DNA from 2 places in the Comamonas sp. Tr-654 genome. Region 2 is predicted to be linked to the other one. Evidence: predicted binding sites of a transcription regulator. Region 2 holds the regulator's gene; the other holds the start of a gene.
The links. Region 2 encodes sigma-54, which starts transcription at its own class of promoters, with help from an activator protein. Its sites were predicted from a motif close to TGGCANGNAANCTGCTTT; they were not measured.

Region 1 (8,955 bases), on a different contig from region 2:
CAAAAGGCCGATATCCAATCAAGCCATGCTGTGAAACAGCATTCAGCTAAACATTGGAATTGTAGCGTCTCGCCTTCGCTTATGCCCTGATAAAGGGGTAAAGCGTCGCAGCGATGAGACGGCTGCATGGGTCTTTGTCATGATGCCTGCATCATTGAGATGCAGCGCCCGGGCAGTGGCCTGGATGGGGGAAAACGCCTGTAGCCCTCAAAGACAGCCGCTGCTGCCGTGGTCTTGGCTAGAATCCTGTTCGACAGCTCTATAACTTTGATAGCAAAATTCCATTGTGTCTGATCGACTTGCCGTACTTTCCCAATATTTCTTGCCCAAGCAGGCGCTGACCGCGCTGATGGGAAAACTGGCGCAAGCCGAGGCCGGCGGATTGACGACGGCGGTTATTCGTCGCTTTATCCAGCGCTACCAGGTGAATATGGCCGAAGCGGCCAATCCCGATCCTGCTGCCTACAAGACCTTCAATGCCTTTTTCACACGTGCACTCAAGGACGGTGTTCGTCCTCTGGCACAGGCGGACTGGATTTGCCCGGTAGATGGTGCCATCAGCCAGTTCGGCAGGATCGAAGGCGAGCAGATCTTTCAAGCCAAGGGGCATCAATACAGTGCGACTGCCCTGGTTGGAGGGGATGCGACTCTGGCGCGCCAGTTTGACAACGGCAGCTTTGCCACGATCTATCTGAGTCCGCGCGACTATCACCGCATTCATATGCCTTGTGCCGGCAAGCTGCGCAGCATGACCTATGTGCCAGGGGACCTATTCTCGGTGAACCCGGTGACTGCCCGTGGCGTGCCCGGGCTGTTCGCGCGCAACGAGCGCGTGGTCTGCGTGTTCGATACCGATCATGGGCCCTTCGTGCTGGTGCTGGTGGGCGCGACGATCGTGGGCAGCATGGCCACGGTGTGGCATGGCCTGATCAATCCTCCGCGTCCAGGCCATATCAAGACCTGGAAGTACGAAGGCGCCGAAGCGGTGACGCTGGCCAGCGGCGAGGAGATGGGCCGCTTTCAGCTTGGCTCCACGGTGGTCATGCTGTTTCCTCAGGCTGCAGGCCTGCAGTTCAATCCGCAGTGGCAGCCGGCGGCGCCGGTGCAACTGGGCCAGGTCATGGCCAATGCCCAGGCCAAGCTGGGCTGATAGCCGGGTTCCATAGAAAAAGCCGCTGATGCCATGAGCTCAGCGGCTTTCTTGCTTAGAGGGATCAAAGAAACCAGGTCAGCGGTTCGGGCCGGCGTTCGGTGGTGAACACCGTGGGGGCAAGACTCAGGCGATCGGGCTTGACCGGGTCGTCGTGACCTCGGAGGTAGACCATTAGTTCGCGTCTGCGCAAGATGACATGGCTGACGATTTCGCGTCGGCCATTCTGAGTGACCTCGGTGCCGGGCCGAAACAACGGCATATGAAACAGGCCACTGCGTGTGGTGGGCGGCGATGCCGCAACTTCATTGGAGGCGAGCTGCATGGGCTTTCCGTAGTAGTGGTGACTGCTTATCGGCCGCGAATCATCAAACTAAAGCCCGAATTGCCGGGCTTGATTCAACCGGGCTGGGCCAGGGCCTTGAGCAGCTCGGTTTCCATGCGCAACTGGCTGCTGTTGTCCTGCAGTTCAGGGCCTTCGATGAGGAAGGTGTCTTCCACGCGTTCGCCCAGGGTGCTGATCTTTGCGAGATGCACGCTGATATGGTGCTGGGCCAGGATCCGGGCAATGATGTAGAGCAGGCCGGCGCGGTCTGACGCGGAGATGGACAGCAGCCAGTGCTGGGCTTTTTCATCGGGGCGCAGGATGACGCGCGGAGCGAATGGAAAGCTCTTGACGCGGCGCGACAGCCGTCTTTGCGACGGCGTGGGCAGCGGGCCGCCCTGCAGCAGTGTCTGGGTCAGATCGCTTTCCACCATGTGCATGAGCTCGCGGTACTGCTCCTGCATGGTGGGGGCGATGACCTGGAAGGTATCCAGTGCGTAATCGTTGTTGGCCGTGTGCACGCGTGCATCGAGAATGGAAAATCCGGCCCGGTCGAAGTAGCTGCAGATACGGGCAAACAGATCGGGCTGGTCAGGTGCATAGACCAGCACTTGCAGGCCTTCACCGGCCAGCGACCGCCGGGCGCGCACCACGGGCTTGCCCAGGCCCACATGGCGTGAGAGATGGCGGGTATGCCAGGCGATGTCGGCCGCTTCATGGCGCATGAAGTAGCTCACATCCAGCGTCTCCCAGAGTTTCTTGTGGGACTCGAAGGGCTGAGCGGACAGGGCCAGCTGCACCAGCGCCTCACGCTTGCGAGCTTCGATCTCGGCGGCGGCATCCGGGGCACGGCCACCCTGCACTCGCAGGGTCAGGCGGTAGGTGTCTTCCAGCAGCTTGCCTTTCCAGGCGCTCCAGACCTTGGGGCTGGTGCCGCGAATGTCGGCCACCGTCAGCAGGTACAAGGCGGTGAGCTTGCGCTCGTTGCCGACGCGTTCGGCAAAGGCACGAATCACGTCGGGGTCGGACAGGTCCTGCTTCTGTGCCACCTGGCTCATGGTCAGGTGCTCGCGCACCAGAAACTCGACAAGCTCCGCATCGGCCTTGTCGATCTGGTGGGCGCGGCAAAAACGCTTGACTTCGACGGCACCGATCACGGAGTGATCGCCGCCACGACCCTTGCCGATGTCGTGGAAGAGGGCGGCCAGATACAGAATCCAGGGCTTGTCCCAGCCTGCGGCGAGCTGGGAGCAGAACGGATACTCATGGGCATGCTCGGCCATGAAGAAGCGCCGCACATTGCGCAGCACCATCAGGATATGCTGGTCCACGGTGTAGACGTGGAACAGATCGTGCTGCATCTGCCCCACGATGCGGCGGAAGGGCCAGAGATAGCGGCCCAGCACCGAGGTCTGATTCATCAGCCGGATGGCATGGGTGATGCCGCGCGGCTGCTGCAGGATCTTCATGAAGGTGGCGCGATTGACCGGGTCGCGACGGAAAGCACTGTCCATCACATCGCGGCTGGCATACAGCGCTCTCAGTGTTCGCGTCGACAGACCCGTCAATCCCTCATGCTGCTCATACATGAGAAAGGTTTCGAGAATGGCGTGCGGATCGCGCTCGTACAGATCGTCGCTGACCACCTCGATGGTGCCGGCCTTCTCGCAGAAGCGATCATTGAGCTGAATCAGCTCGTGCGAGCCGGGGTTCAGGCGCTCCTCGATGCTCATGCGCACGATCTGGCACAGCTGGGTTACCGCCTTGGCGGCCCAGTAATAGTGGCGCATCAGGGTCTCGCCAGCGCGCATGGCCAGCTTGCGGCCCTCCGGCGTGGTGGAGCGGTAGCCGAAGGCTTCGGCCACGGCGGTCTGCAGGTCGAAGACCAGCCGGTCCTCGTGGCGGCCGGCAGCGGCATGCAGGCGTGCACGGATCAGGCTGAGCAGGGATTCGTTGGATTCGAGCTGCTGCACCTCGAAATGGGTGATCAGGTCTTGCTCGGCCAGCTCATGCCAGCTATTGCCGAAGCCTGCGGCCTTGGCCAGCCAGAGCATGGTGTGCAGATCGCGCAGCCCGCCGGGCGATTCCTTGCAGTTGGGTTCCAGCGAATAGGGCGTGAAGTCGTATTTGGCGTGGCGTTGGCGCATTTCCAGCAGCTTGCCTTCGACAAAAGCCTTGGGATCAAGTTGCGCGCGAAACGCCTGCTCGAAGTCGGCAAACAAGGCCTTACTGCCGGTGATGCGGCGTGACTCCAGCATGGCGGTCTGTACCGTCAGGTCCTGCGCGGCCTCCTGCAGGCATTCGGCAATGCTGCGCACGCTGGAGCCGATTTCCAGGCCGACATCCCAGCAACTGCTGATGAACTGCTCGATGCTGGCCGCCAGTTCCGCAGCCGGCTGTGCACTGCTTTGGGACAGCAGCACCAGCACATCGATGTCCGAGTAGGGAAAGAGCTGGGCGCGCCCATAACCCCCCACGGCCAGCAGGGCTGTGCCTTGCGGCATCTGCGCGCGCTGCCAGAGGGTGCGCAGAAGACCGTCGGCCAGTTCACTGAAATGGTGCAGCACTCCGCGCACGCTGCGTCTGCCGAGCGTGGGGTTGCGCAGCAAGTCCATCTGCCGGGCCTTGGCCTCGCGATATTGCTCGCGCAGGCCCTGTAGCGAGGAGAGGTCGGAGACGTCGGCAGAGTGGGCGTAGGAGTGGGCAGAGGAGGTCATGCGCAGTAGAAAAAAGCGTTTCAACAGGGCAAGTGCTTGAGCGTCACCTTAACCCAACTGACTTGGGCTTGAGGCCCGTGATGGCAAAAAGATGAGCGCATGGCGCTTGCAGCACAAGGTCTACAAGCAAAAAATATGCCGCATCCGGCTTTGGCCGGTGCGGCATGCAGGTCAGCGGCAGCAGTGCGCTCAGGTGCGGATGGACGTGATGAAGTCAGGCGGAGTGGGCGAGCCCTCGGACCAGGTCAGCACGTCATAGCCGGTCTTGGTGACGGCCAGCATCAGCTCCCATTGGGCGGTCAGGCTGCGGTCCTTGGTGACGACGGTCCAACCGTCGGGCATGGCCTTGATGTCGCGCTTGCCCAGATTCAGCATGGGCTCGATGGTGAAGACCATGCCTTCTTCCAGCACCACGCCTTCGCCGGGGCGGCCGTAGTGCAGCACCTGGGGCTCGTCGTGGAACACCTTGCCGATGCCGTGGCCGCAGTATTCGCGCACCACGGACAGGTTGTTGCTCTCTGCAAAGGTCTGGATGGCGTGGCCGATATCGCCCAGCGTGGCACCGGGCTTGACCTGGGCAATGCCCTTCCACATGGCTTCGAACGTGAGCCTGGACAGGCGCTTGGCTGCAATCGTGCCTTCGCCAATGATGAACATGCGGCTGTTGTCGCCGAACCAGCCGTCTTCGGTGATGATGGTCACGTCGACATTGACGATATCGCCCTTCTTCAAAGGCTTGTCGTTGGGGATGCCGTGGCATACCACATGGTTGACCGAGGTGCAGACATAGGCCGGGTAGGGCGTCATGCCCGGAGGCTGATAGCCCAGGCAGGCCGTCTTGGTGCCTTGCTCGGCCATCCGCTTGGCGCACAGATCGTCGATCTGCTGGGTGGTGATGCCGGGCTTGATGTGGGGGGTGATGTAGTCCAGCACATCCGAAGCAAAGCGGCCTGCAATGCGCATGCTCTCGATGTCTTCGGGGGTCTTCAGTGTGATGCTCATGGCCGCAATTATCCCATTGCGCGCTTGAACATGCAGGGCTTGTGGGTGTGAGCATTCGGACTAACCCCGAGGCACGGTAAAATCCGAGGCTCACCGAATTCAGCGCTTTGGCCCGGTCCTCTCAGGCAGGGGATTGGCCAGGACGCTTTTCAACAGCCTTCACATAAACAGGCCGCCACGTGACATTGCATCTGACACAGTTTGAGGGTGGAAACGCCCTGAGCTCGTTCCGCGCCCAACAGCTTCTGACCGATCTGGTCGCCATCCACCCCAAGATCACCGGCGTATCTGCACGCTTTGTGCACCTGGTTGCCACCGAGGGCGCAGTTGCGCCCGCATTGCAAGAGCGCCTTTCGGCGCTCTTGACTTATGGAGACCCCTACACGGGCAGCGCCGAAGGCCTGGCTTTCATCGTCACCCCCCGTCTGGGCACCATCTCTCCCTGGGCCTCCAAGGCCACCGATATCGCCCGCAACTGCGGCCTGAATGTGTTCCGTGTGGAACGCATGACCGAGTATCGCGTGGACATGAAGTCCGGCCTGCTGGGCGGCAAGCCCGAGCTGTCGACAGAGCAGACCGCTCAGATCGCCGCTTTTCTGCACGACCGCATGACCGAATCCGTGTTTGCGACACGCGCAGAGGCCGAGCAACTGTTCACTACCCTGGCGGCACAGCCCATGGAGTTTGTGGATGTGCTGGGCGGTGGCCGCGCAGCGCTGGAAACCGCGAACAAGCAATGGGGCCTGGCCCTGGCCGAAGACGAGATCGAGTATCTGGTCAACGCTTTCAACGACCTCAAGCGCAATCCCACGGATGTGGAGCTGATGATGTTCGCGCAGGCCAACTCCGAGCACTGCCGCCACAAGATCTTCAACGCCAAGTTCACCATCGATGGCGTGGAGCAGGAAAAGTCGCTGTTCGGAATGATCCGCAACACCGAAGCCTGCTCGCCCCAGCACACCGTGGTGGCCTATGCCGACAACGCTTCCATCATGGAAGGCCATGAGGTCGAGCGATTTGTTGCCAAGTTCGATGCCAAGGCAGACGCAATCAGCGCCCCCAGCTACCAGAAGCAGGCGGCTACCAACCATGTGCTGATGAAGGTGGAAACACATAACCACCCCACGGCGATTTCGCCCTTCCCCGGCGCATCGACCGGCAACGGCGGCGAAATCCGTGACGAAGGCGCAACCGGCCGTGGCTCCAAGCCCAAGGCCGGCCTGACCGGCTTCACCGTCTCCAAGCTCTGGGGCAGCGAAGTGGGCAAGCCCGAGCACATCGCCAGCCCGCTGCAGATCATGATCGAAGGCCCTCTGGGTGGCGCGGCGTTCAACAACGAGTTCGGTCGTCCCAATCTGACCGGCTATTTCCGCGAGTACGAGCAGCAGGTCGGCGACATCACCCGCGGCTACCACAAGCCCATCATGATCGCCGGCGGCCTGGGCGTGATCGATTCCGAGCTGACCAAGAAGATCGAGTTCCCGGCGGGCACGCTGCTGATCCAACTGGGCGGCCCCGGCATGCGTATCGGCATGGGCGGTGGTGCGGCAAGCTCCATGGCTTCGGGCACCAATGCCGCGGAACTGGACTTTGACTCGGTGCAGCGCGGCAATCCCGAGATCGAGCGCCGTGCGCAGGAAGTCATCAACCATTGCTGGCAGCAGGGCGCAGGCAACCCCATCCTGGCCATCCACGACGTGGGTGCCGGTGGTATCTCCAATGCCTTCCCCGAGCTGACCAACGATGCCGGGCGCGGTGCACGTTTTGACCTGCGAGCCGTCAAGCTCGAAGAGTCCGGCCTCTCGCCCAAGGAAATCTGGTCCAACGAATCGCAGGAGCGTTACGTGCTGGCCATCGCTCCCGAATCGCTGGAGCAGTTCACGGCCTTCTGCGAGCGCGAGCGCTGCCCGTTTGCCGTCATCGGCACGGCCACCGAAGAGCGCCAGCTGGTGTTGGAGGATACGGCGGTCGAGTCCGGCGACCAGAAGTTCCCCGTGGACATGCCCATGAACGTGCTGCTGGGCAAGCCGCCCAAGGTGCACAAGGATGTGACCAGCGTGGAGCGCGAGCTGCCCGCCATGGACCTGACCGGCGTGCCGCTGGAAAAGGCCGTGATCGAAGTGCTGGCCCACCCCACAGTGGCTTCCAAGCGCTTCCTGATCACCATCGGCGACCGCGCCGTCGGTGGCCTGACCCATCGCGACCAGATGGTCGGTCCCTGGCAGGTGCCGGTGGCCGACGTGGCCGTGACCCTGGCCGACTACAAGGGCTTCAAGGGTGAAGCCATGGCAATGGGCGAGCGCACACCGCTGGCCGCCATCGACGCGCCCGCCTCGGGTCGCATGGCCGTGGCCGAAGCCATCACCAATATGCTGGCTGCGTCCATCGAGCTGTCCAAGGTGAAGATGTCGGCCAACTGGATGGCCGCCTGCGGCGAAGCCGGTGAAGACGCTGCGCTTTATGCCACCGTCAAGGCCGTGGGCATGGAACTGTGCCCTGCGCTGAACATCTCTATTCCCGTGGGCAAGGACTCCCTGTCCATGCGCACCCAGTGGAGCGAGAACGGCCAGACCAAGAAGGTCACCTCGCCCGTGAGCCTGATCATCACCGGCTTTGCAGCCATCGACGATGTGCGCACCACGCTCACGCCCCAGCTCAACGCCGAGGTGGAAGACAGTACCCTGGTGCTGATCGACCTGGGCCGCGGCAAGATGCGCATGGGCGGCTCCATCATCGGTCAGGTGCTCAATCAGTCGGGCAATGAAGTGCCGGATCTGGACGACCCCAAGGATCTGATCGCCATGGTGGATGCAGTGAATGCACTGCGCGCCAAGGGACTGATCCTGGCCTACCACGACAGGGGCGACGGCGGCCTGCTGGCCACGGCCGCCGAAATGGCCTTTGCCGGCCATGTGGGCGTGGCCTTGAATGTGGACATGCTGATCACCGAAGGCGATGGCATCTCCGACAGCCGCATGGACAGCGGTGAAGGCAAGAACTGGGGCAAGCAGGTCTCCGGCCGTCGCGAAGACCTGACCTTGCGCGCACTGTTCAACGAAGAGCTGGGCGCCGTGCTGCAGATCAGGACCGAGGACCGTGCCGAAGTGCTGCAGGTGCTGCGCGAACATGGCCTGATCCAGTGCAGCCATGTCATCGGCAAGACCCGTCCTGCTTCGTCCCCTGTGGACGCCGGCAAGGGCGAGTTGCAGGTGTGGCGCGATGCGAACAAGGTGTTCGGCGCAACCCTGTCCGATCTGCACCAGGTCTGGGATGCCGTGAGCTGGAAGATCACCCAGCAGCGCGACAACCCCGTGTGCGCCGACAGCGAGCATGCTGCGGCAGGCGAACCCACCGATCCTGGCATGCATGTGCATCTGACGTTCGATCCTCAGGAGAACGTGGCAGCGCCCTTCATCAGCGTGGCTGCCAAGCCTCGCGTGGCGGTGCTGCGCGAGCAGGGCGTGAACTCCCATGTGGAAATGGCCTACGCCTTCACCGAAGCCGGCTTTGATGCGGTGGACGTGCACATGAGCGACCTGCAGTCCGGCCGTGCGCAGCTCAAGGACTTCGCCGGTGTGGTGGCCTGCGGTGGCTTCAGCTACGGCGACACCCTGGGTGCGGGCATTGGCTGGGCACGCTCCATCACCTTCAACGACCGTCTGTCCGAGCAGTTCCAGGCCTTCTTCGGTCGTACCGACACTTTCGGTCTGGGCGTTTGCAACGGCTGCCAGATGTTCGCCGAACTGGCCGACATCATCCCC
Region 2 (8,955 bases):
TGCCGGCCTCGGCGCGGGCCAGGGTCTGACCCAGCAGCTGGCCCATGTGCTCGGTGCCCGAGCTGCGCAAGGGCTGCAGCAGATTCTGCAGCGGTGCTTGCAGCTGCTGCCAGGCCGCCCTGTGGGCGGGGGCGGCTTCCAGCCACTGTTCAAAGCCCCGGTGTTGCTCCTGGCTCATCTGGCCCGAATGCAGGCAGACCAGCCACTCGATGGCGGCCTCGGTGGCCGGATTGAGCGACGGGTTCATACCTGGCCTGCCCTGGCCGGTGCCAGACCGGCCTGCTGATGAAGCTGGGCGATCGCGATGCGGCGAAATGCTTCGGTCATATGGCGGCGCACGGTGCTGTGCGAGATGTCCAGCTGCTCGGCAATGGCGTGATAAGTCAGGCCATCGAGCTGGCTCAGCAAAAAGGTCTGGCGGGCCTTGAGGCTCAGGCCGTCGAGCGCATGGGCAATCGTGTCCAGCGTCTCCAGTAGCAGCGCCCGCTCCTCGGGTGAGGGGGCCAGCTCCGGAGGGCTCTCGCTCAAGGCCTGCAGATAGGCCTGCTCCAGCTCACGCCGCCGCCACAGCGTGAACAGCAGGCGCTTGGCGATCGTGGTCAGAAATGCGCGCGGTTCATCGATGGGCACCGGGTTGGGCGCTGCGACCACGCGCAAGAAGGTCTCGGAAGCCACATCCTGTGCCTCTGCCGTATTGCGCAGCCTGGCCTTCAGTCTTGACAGCAACCAGGCGTGATGGCCGGTAAACAGCTGTTGCGCCTGCTGCATGGGGTCGAGAGAGGGGCGGGGCGTGGGCATGGGCCGCATTCTAGTTTTAAATGAGAATGATTGCCATTTGATTGACCACTTGGTGTTGCTGGCAGGGCATGGGCAGACAGGAGATGCGGATCTGGGCTCGGTGCTCAGGCGCGTGAACCGGCCCTGGAACAAGGGTGTGGCGCCAGCGATTCGGCAGGACTTGAATCCGGCACGTAAAATCCCGCGATGCTCTCCGTCAAACAGGAATTGCTCGCAGCCCTGGCTGCTGAGCTCGAAACACTCTCGCCCGGCGCCGGCGCACGCGCTGCGTTTGAAAACCCCAAAGTGGCAGCCCATGGCGACTTCGCCTGCACGGCGGCCATGCAGCTGGCCAAGCCTCTGAAGGCCAACCCCCGGGCCCTGGGCGAGCAGCTCAAGACCGCACTGGAGGCTACTGCCGCCTTCCAGCAATGGGTGGATGCGATTGAAATTGCAGGCCCGGGATTTCTCAATATCCGCCTCAAGCCTGCTGCCAAGCAGGAGGTGGTGCGCGAGGTGCTGGCGCAGGCCGGGAAGTTCGGCTACCAGGCTGATCGCGGCGAGAACATCCTCGTCGAGTTCGTTTCCGCCAACCCCACCGGCCCTCTGCATGTGGGCCATGGCCGCCAGGCAGCGATCGGCGATGCGATCAGCAATCTGTATTCCACCCAGGGCTGGAAAGTTCACCGCGAGTTCTATTACAACGACGCGGGCGTGCAGATCGACACCCTGACCAAGAGCACCCAGCTGCGTGCCAAGGGTTTCAAGCCCGGTGACGAATGCTGGCCCACCGACAGTGACAACCCGCTGGCCAAGAATTTCTACAACGGCGACTACATTGCCGACATCGCCAAGGCCTTCCTGAACAAGGAAACCATCAAGGCTGATGACCGCGAGTTCACTGCCAATGGCGATGTCGAGGATTACGACAATATTCGCCAGTTCGCCGTGGCCTACCTGCGCAACGAACAGGACAAGGACCTGCAGGCGTTCAACCTGAAGTTCGACGAGTACTACCTGGAGTCCAGCCTCTATGAAAACGGTCATGTCGAGGCAACGGTCAACCGCCTGATCGCCAACGGCAAGACCTATGAGCAGGACGGCGCGCTGTGGCTCAGGTCCACCGACTACGGCGACGACAAAGACCGCGTGATGCGCAAGACCGACGGCGGCTACACCTACTTTGTCCCCGATGTGGCCTATCACATCCAGAAGTTCAAGCGCGGCTTCACCAAGGTGGTGAACATTCAGGGCACGGACCACCATGGCACTATCGCCCGCGTGCGCGCCGGCCTGCAGGCTGCCGATGTGGGCATCCCTGAGGGCTACCCCGACTACGTGCTGCACACCATGGTGCGCGTGGTGCGCAACGGCGAAGAGGTCAAGATCAGCAAGCGCGCCGGCTCGTACGTCACGCTGCGCGATCTGATCGAGTGGACCAGCAAGGACGCCGTGCGTTTCTTCCTGCTCTCGCGCAAGCCCGACACCGAGTACACCTTCGACGTGGATCTGGCCGTGGCCCAGAACAACGACAACCCCGTGTACTACGTGCAGTACGCCCATGCGCGTATCCAGTCCGTTCTGCGTGCCTGGCAGGAAGCCGGCGGTGCCGGCCTGGCGGCACTCAAGGATGTGGATCTGTCCGCGCTGGAAGGCCCGCAGGCCCAGGCCCTGATGCTGCTGCTGGCCAAGTACCCCGAAATGCTGACCGCTGCTGCCGAAGGCAACGCGCCGCACGACGTGACCTTCTACCTGCGCGATCTGGCCTCCAGCTATCACAGCTACTACGATGCCGAGCGCATTCTGGTGGACGACGAAAAGGTCAAGCTTGCACGTCTGGCCCTGGTCGCCGCCACGGCCCAGGTATTGCACAATGGTCTGGCTGTGCTGGGCGTGAGCGCGCCCGAGCGCATGTAATCCCGGTTTTCTGCCTATCGCTCCCTGCGGGTTGTAACGCGCGGGGCGATGGATCTGAGAACGGAACAATCGAAGCAGAAAGCGTTAAGCGACTGATATGAAGAACCAGCAACGCGGTGGAACCATCCTGGGGCTTATCTTTGGCATGGTCATCGGTCTGGCTGCGGCACTGGCCGTGGCCATCTATGTGACCAAGGTACCGGTGCCCTTCCTCAACAAGGGTGGCAACAACACTCAGCGCGATGCGGCTGAGGCCGAGCGCAACAAGAACTGGGACCCCAACGCACCGTTGCAAAGCCGCCAGCCCGCACCGGCGCCGGTGACACCGCCCGTCCCGCCCAGCGATGTGACGGTGACACCGCCCACGCCTGCTGTGCAGCCCACCGCAACCGGCGGAGTCACCACCCCGCCGGCACCCGCCACGCCGGACAAGACGGCCAAGCCCGGATCGGGCGATCCGCTGGGTGATCTGGTCAAGGAGCGCTCTGCGGCCGCCGACAAGGCCGAAAAGGCGCGCGCCGACAAGGAAAAGGCTGCGGCCCAGGCGGCATCGTCCTCGGACTCTGCATTCAACTACTTCGTGCAGGCCGGCGCTTTCCGCGGCCAGAGCGAAGCGGAAGCGCAGCGTGCCAAGCTGGCCATGCTGGGCTGGGAGTCGCGTATCAGCGAGCGTGAGCAAAACGGAATCACCGTTTTCCGTGTGCGCGTGGGACCGTTCAGCAAGCGTGACGACGCCGAGCAGCTCAAGGGCAAGCTCGACGGCGCGGGCGTGGACTCGACCCTGGTGCGCGCGGCGCGATAATCGGCCTTGCGAGGCGTTGTGCAGCCTCTCTCTGTGGTGCCCTCAGGCTGCGGCCCGAGGCGTCCCAGGCAGAGGGTGCGAGATTTAGGACTTTGCTGAACTTTTTGGGGCCGCTGGGCTCTGATACTGCAGACCTGATACAGGAGTTTGTTTAGATGAAACGTCGCGAATTCTCTCTGGCTGCCTCGGCAGCTGCCGCCGGTGCCCTGACTCTGGGCACCTCCTCCAGCTGGGCCCAGGGCGCCGCGCCCAAGGAAGGCAAGGACTACATCAAGCTGGGCAAGCCCGCCAGCGTGAGCGCGCCGGCCGGCAAGGTCGAGGTGATCGAGTTCTTCTGGTACAGCTGCCCGCATTGCAATGCCTTCGAGCCCCAGTTCGAAGCCTGGGCCAAGACCCAGCCCGCCGATGTGGTGGTGCGTCAGGTGCCCGTGGCCTTCAATGCCTCTTTCGTGCCCCAGCAAAAGCTGTACTACGCACTGGAAGGCATGAACCTGCTGCCCCAGCTGAACGCCAAGGTGTTCCGTACCATTCACGTGGACCGCAACCCGCTCAAGAACGACGACGCCATCTTTGACTGGATCGGCAAGCAGGGCGTGGATCTGGCCAAGTTCAAGGAAGTCTACAACTCCTTCACCGTGGCCAACCAGGTGCGCAAGGCCACCCAGCTGCAAAACGAGTATGACGTGGAAGGCGTGCCCGCCATGGGTGTGGCCGGCCGCTATTACACGGACGGCACCAAGGCTGGCAATATGGACAATGTGCTGCGCGTGGTCAATGCACTGATCGCCTCCAGCCGCAAGGCCTGACGCCAGGTTTCAGACGCCAACGACGTTTGATGCCCCGCAAGCCCGCCGTAGCGCGGGCTTTTTTGTGGGTGGTTTTTACGCAAGTTGCAAAAAGGGAATGACTACAATGGATGCAAGAAACGTGCCTTCCATGAAAAAAACACTCCTACCTCTCGCGCTGGCCTGCGCCCTGGCAGCAGCGACCGGCATTGCCCATGCCGAAAAGGCCGACAGCGCCAAGCCCATGAATATCGAGGCGGATGCGCTGCGTCACGACGAGCTGCAGCAGACCAGCGTCTTCACCGGCAATGTGGTGATGACCAAGGGTTCCATCGTGCTGCGCGGCGCCCAGCTTGATGTGCGTCAGGATGCCGAGGGCTATCAGTACGGGGTGATCAAGGCCGAGCCCGGCAAGCGCGCCTTCTTCCGCCAGAAGCGCGACACCGTGGCCGGTCAGCCCGAAGAGTTCATCGAAGGCGAAGGCGAAGTCATCGAATACGACGGCAAGGCCGATATCGTCAAGTTCATCCGCCGTGGCGAGATGCGCCGCTACCGTGGCGGCCAGCTCAGCGACCAGGTCACGGGCTCCATCATCGTCTACAACAACATCACCGACGTCTATACCGTCGATGGCCAGAAGACCAGCGGCGGCCTGCCTAGCTCCTCCGTGGGCCAGGGCGGTCGCGTGCGCGCCATCATGGCGCCCAAGGACGGTACGCCGGGCGCACAGCCCAAGCCCGCCACTCCTGCCACCCAATTGCGCCCGAGCATGACGCTGGGCGGCGAGAAAGCCGACGAGAAGAAATGAGTGAGCCGACCTTCTCCAGCAGCCGCAGCGGCGAGTCCGACAGCCGCCTGGAGGCCAAGCATCTGGCCAAGTCCTATGGCAGCCGCAAGGTGGTCAAGGATGTGTCGCTGTCCGTGCAAAAAGGCGAGGTGGTCGGTCTGCTCGGCCCCAACGGTGCGGGCAAGACCACATCGTTCTACATGATCGTGGGCCTGGTGCGTAGCGACGGCGGCGAGATCTTCATCGACGGCCAGCCGGTGGGCGGCATGCCGATTCACCAGCGCTCGCGCCTGGGCCTGTCCTATCTGCCCCAGGAAGCCTCCATCTTCCGCAAGCTCAGCGTGGAAGACAATGTGCGCGCCGTGCTGGAGCTGCAAAAGGACGAGCAAGGCAAGGCGCTGACGCAGGGCGAGATCGAAAAGCGCCTCACGGGCTTGCTGCAGGAGCTGCGCGTCGAGCATCTGCGCCAGTCGCCGGCGCTGGCGCTGTCCGGCGGTGAACGTCGGCGCGTGGAAATCGCGCGTGCCCTGGCCACGCAGCCGCGCTTCATCCTGCTTGACGAGCCGTTTGCCGGTATCGATCCGATTGCGGTGATCGAGATCCAGCGCATCATCGGCTTTCTCAAGGAGCGCGGCATCGGTGTGCTGATTACCGACCATAACGTGCGCGAGACGCTGGGCATCTGCGACCACGCCTTCATCATCAGCGACGGCCATGTGCTGGCCGAAGGCACGCCCGAGGAGATCGTGGAGAACGCCGATGTGCGCCGCGTCTATCTGGGCGAACATTTCAGAATGTGATGACCCCCACGCTCCCTCACTTTGTGTGGTCGCCGCCTGCAGAAGGGGCCCTGACCGGCTGCGCCGCGGTCTGCCTTGGGGCAGCCCTGCGGCAAACCCACTGCACTGTGCGCGTTTGCAATGATTGTCTGGGAGCCGCGCCTCGATGAAGCCAGGTCTCTCGCTACGCGTTTCGCAGCATTTATCGCTGACGCCGCAGCTGCAGCAATCCATCCAGCTGCTGCAACTCTCCACTCTGGAGCTGGCGCAGGAAGTCGAGCAGATGCTGGTCGACAACCCCTTTCTGGAGCGTGCGGGCGATGAGGCCGAAACTGCGGGAGATGCTCCTGTAGATGTAGCTGCTAGCGCCAATGAATACAGCACTTCAGATGGTATTCATGCTGAAAAAGAAGCATCGCAAGCGCAATTAGCTACTGAAACCGTAGCGGAAACACCGAGCCCTGAAACTCCAGAAACGCTGAACTGGGAGGCCGACGGCATGGACGGCCAGGACGGGGAGTGGGGCGGCGAATCCAGCAGCGAGTGGGAGACGCCCTCGGCCAGCAGCTCCACGCGCAACCGCGATGGCGATGATGAAACCGATGCCATCGATCTGGCGCGCGAGCACCAGAGCCTGACCGACTTTCTCCATCGCCAGGCCTTAAGCCTGCATCTGGGTGCGGCAGACACGGCGGCGCTGCGCTTTCTCATCGAGTCGCTCAGCGACGACGGTTATCTCGAGGATTCCCTGCAGGAGCTGGCGCAGAGCCTGGCCGGCGACGATCTGGAGGAGCGCGAGGAGCTGGAGCAGCACTTTGCCATTGCGCTGAAGCTGCTGCAAAGCCTGGAGCCGGTGGGCGTGGGCGCGCGTGATCTGGCCGAGTGCCTGCAACTGCAGCTGCGCGATCTGATCCGCACGGCCGAGGACGAGGGTACGACCGAGGCGCATATGAGCCGGCTGCTGCTGGCACAGGCCATCTGTTCCCAGCCCATGGACTTGCTGGCGCGGCGCGATCTGCGCAAGCTCACCAGCCTGTGCGGCGCGCGCGAGGAACAGCTGCGCGAGGCCATGGCCCTGATCGCCAGGCTGGAGCCGCGTCCGGGTCGGCGCTTTGTCGACGTGGAGCGCCATATCGTGGTGCCCGATGTCATCGTGCGTCCGGTGCGGGCCGGCTCGGGCCGGTCGGACTTTTCCGTGCAGCTCAACCCCGAGGTCATGCCGCGTCTACGCGTGCACGACATCTATGCCGGCGTGCTGCGTCGCCACAAGAACAGCGACGGTCATGCGGCGCTGCAGCAGCAGCTGCAGGAGGCGCGCTGGTTCATCAAGAACATCCAGCAGCGCTTCGACACCATCTTGCGTGTTTCCGAAGCCATCGTGGAGCGGCAGAAGAACTTCTTTGTGCATGGCGAGCTGGCCATGCGCCCGCTGGTGCTGCGCGATATCGCAGACACGCTGGGCCTGCACGAGTCCACTATCAGCCGCGTGACCACGGCCAAGTACATGGCCACGCCCCAGGGTACTTTCGAGCTCAAGTATTTCTTCGGTTCGGGCCTGGGCACGGAAACCGGTGGCAGTGCCTCCAGCACGGCCGTGCGTGCGCTGATCAAGCAGTTTGTCGATGCCGAAGATGCGAGAAAGCCGCTGTCGGACGCCAAGCTGGCCGACATGCTCAAGGAGCAGGGCATTGAGTGTGCGCGCCGTACTGTCGCCAAATACCGCGAGCAGCTCAAGATACCGACGACCACGCTGCGCAAGGCGCTGTAGCGAATCGCCGCGCGGCTCGGAGCGAAAAAAGGCAAGCGGCCTGATGAAGACCGCTTGCCTTGGGCTGGATGAGCGTCGTCGCTTATGGGGCCAGCGTTGCGGAGTACTTGCCGTTCTGGGCGTTCTTGCTCACCACGACATTGAACATGGCATAGACCGGGTTGTCGCCTGTGGCCGCGCCCAGGGTGACAGACTTGGTGCCCAGCACGCCGTCATCCCAGGATGCAACCTGTACCGTGGCGACTCTGCCGGCGGCTCTGGCGTAGTTGGCGATGGCGACCCGATAGGTGCCTTCCTGCAGTCTTGCTGAATCGCAGGATGCATAGTAGTGCTCAGGTCCGTAGGCGACGGTGTTGTCCACATCGAGATAGCCGCTGGCGCCGCGCATGTAGCGGTAGTAGACATGCGAGCCTCCGGGCTCATAGGTGTGCAGATCGACGTCACCGCTGCCGTCCCAGGTCAGCGTGGTGGTGAAAAAGCCGGATGTCGCTCGCGCCGGCGGGGCCACGAGTGTGGACAGTGCAGTCGTGATGTGGCTCTTCACGCGGTTGGAGATCTCCAGGCCGGGGTTGATGTAAATCTCGAGCAGACCGTGGCCGAGCAGGTCTTTTCCACCATTGATACCGGCAGGACGCTGCTGATAGGCGGGAATGCTGTCCGTGATGTCGGCCACGGTGCCTACGGCGCGCAGACCATTGATGACCAGATCCTTGTCAGCGAGAGTGTGCTCGCCGTTGAGCGTGGGTGAGGCCGGCGCAATATGCACTACCTTCACCGAGCCTACGGCGGCCTTGGGCGCAGCATAGGCATAGGCTGCGTTCGCGAACAGATTGCCCTGGGAGTGGGCGACCAAGAGAATCTTCTTGCCTTCGAGAATCCAGTTGTCGATGCGTGATTGATGCTCCATATAGTTGGCAAGCGTCGGCGGATTGCCCAGCATGGCCGTGAGATAGCGAATGGTTGCCGCGTTGCGCCAGTCGTTGAATCCATTGAGCAACTCTGCGGCCGCCGGCACGGAGTTGGTGATGTTGTCCCACCATGAACCGCCTCCATTCAGGGCTTCGAAGAAGAGCTCCAGGCGGCCTGCCAGCAAACCATCTTGCTCTTGCAGGCGCTGCTCGAAGGTCTCGACAAAATCTTCGAAGCCGTTTGAATAGTTGTACAGGGTTTCATACTTGATCTGATCGCCGCCGGGGGCGCTCTGACCGTGAATGCCTATAAGGACCCCCAAGGCCTGCGCAGCCTGTAGTTTCGTGGTTTGAACACCGTTCAGGAAGGCGAATTCAATACCGGTTTCCCGGCATAGATTCGTATCGGGATTGATGACTTGCGCGCCACCG

Region 1: a site for sigma-54 is predicted at 4,316-4,333, ahead of F3J24_RS21425 ([protein-PII] uridylyltransferase). Genes of this name have one in related genera too.

What each region holds. Positions count from the first base shown of each region.
Region 1 is NZ_VWWQ01000007.1:357,496-366,450, reverse strand. Features, by position in the region: gene asd (archaetidylserine decarboxylase) at 287-1,150, shown strand; gene F3J24_RS21430 (hypothetical protein) at 1,215-1,475, opposite strand; gene F3J24_RS21425 ([protein-PII] uridylyltransferase) at 1,550-4,192, opposite strand; gene map (type I methionyl aminopeptidase) at 4,382-5,194, opposite strand; gene purL (phosphoribosylformylglycinamidine synthase) at 5,374-8,955, shown strand, end outside.
Region 2 is NZ_VWWQ01000002.1:12,411-21,365, forward strand. Features, by position in the region: gene F3J24_RS05690 (FecR domain-containing protein) at 1-247, opposite strand, end outside; gene F3J24_RS05695 (sigma-70 family RNA polymerase sigma factor) at 244-807, opposite strand; gene argS (arginine--tRNA ligase) at 985-2,694, shown strand; gene F3J24_RS05705 (SPOR domain-containing protein) at 2,792-3,496, shown strand; gene F3J24_RS05710 (thiol:disulfide interchange protein DsbA/DsbL) at 3,652-4,302, shown strand; gene lptA (lipopolysaccharide transport periplasmic protein LptA) at 4,433-5,089, shown strand; gene lptB (LPS export ABC transporter ATP-binding protein) at 5,086-5,868, shown strand; gene F3J24_RS05725 (RNA polymerase factor sigma-54) at 6,014-7,615, shown strand; gene F3J24_RS24910 (hypothetical protein) at 7,698-8,955, opposite strand, start outside.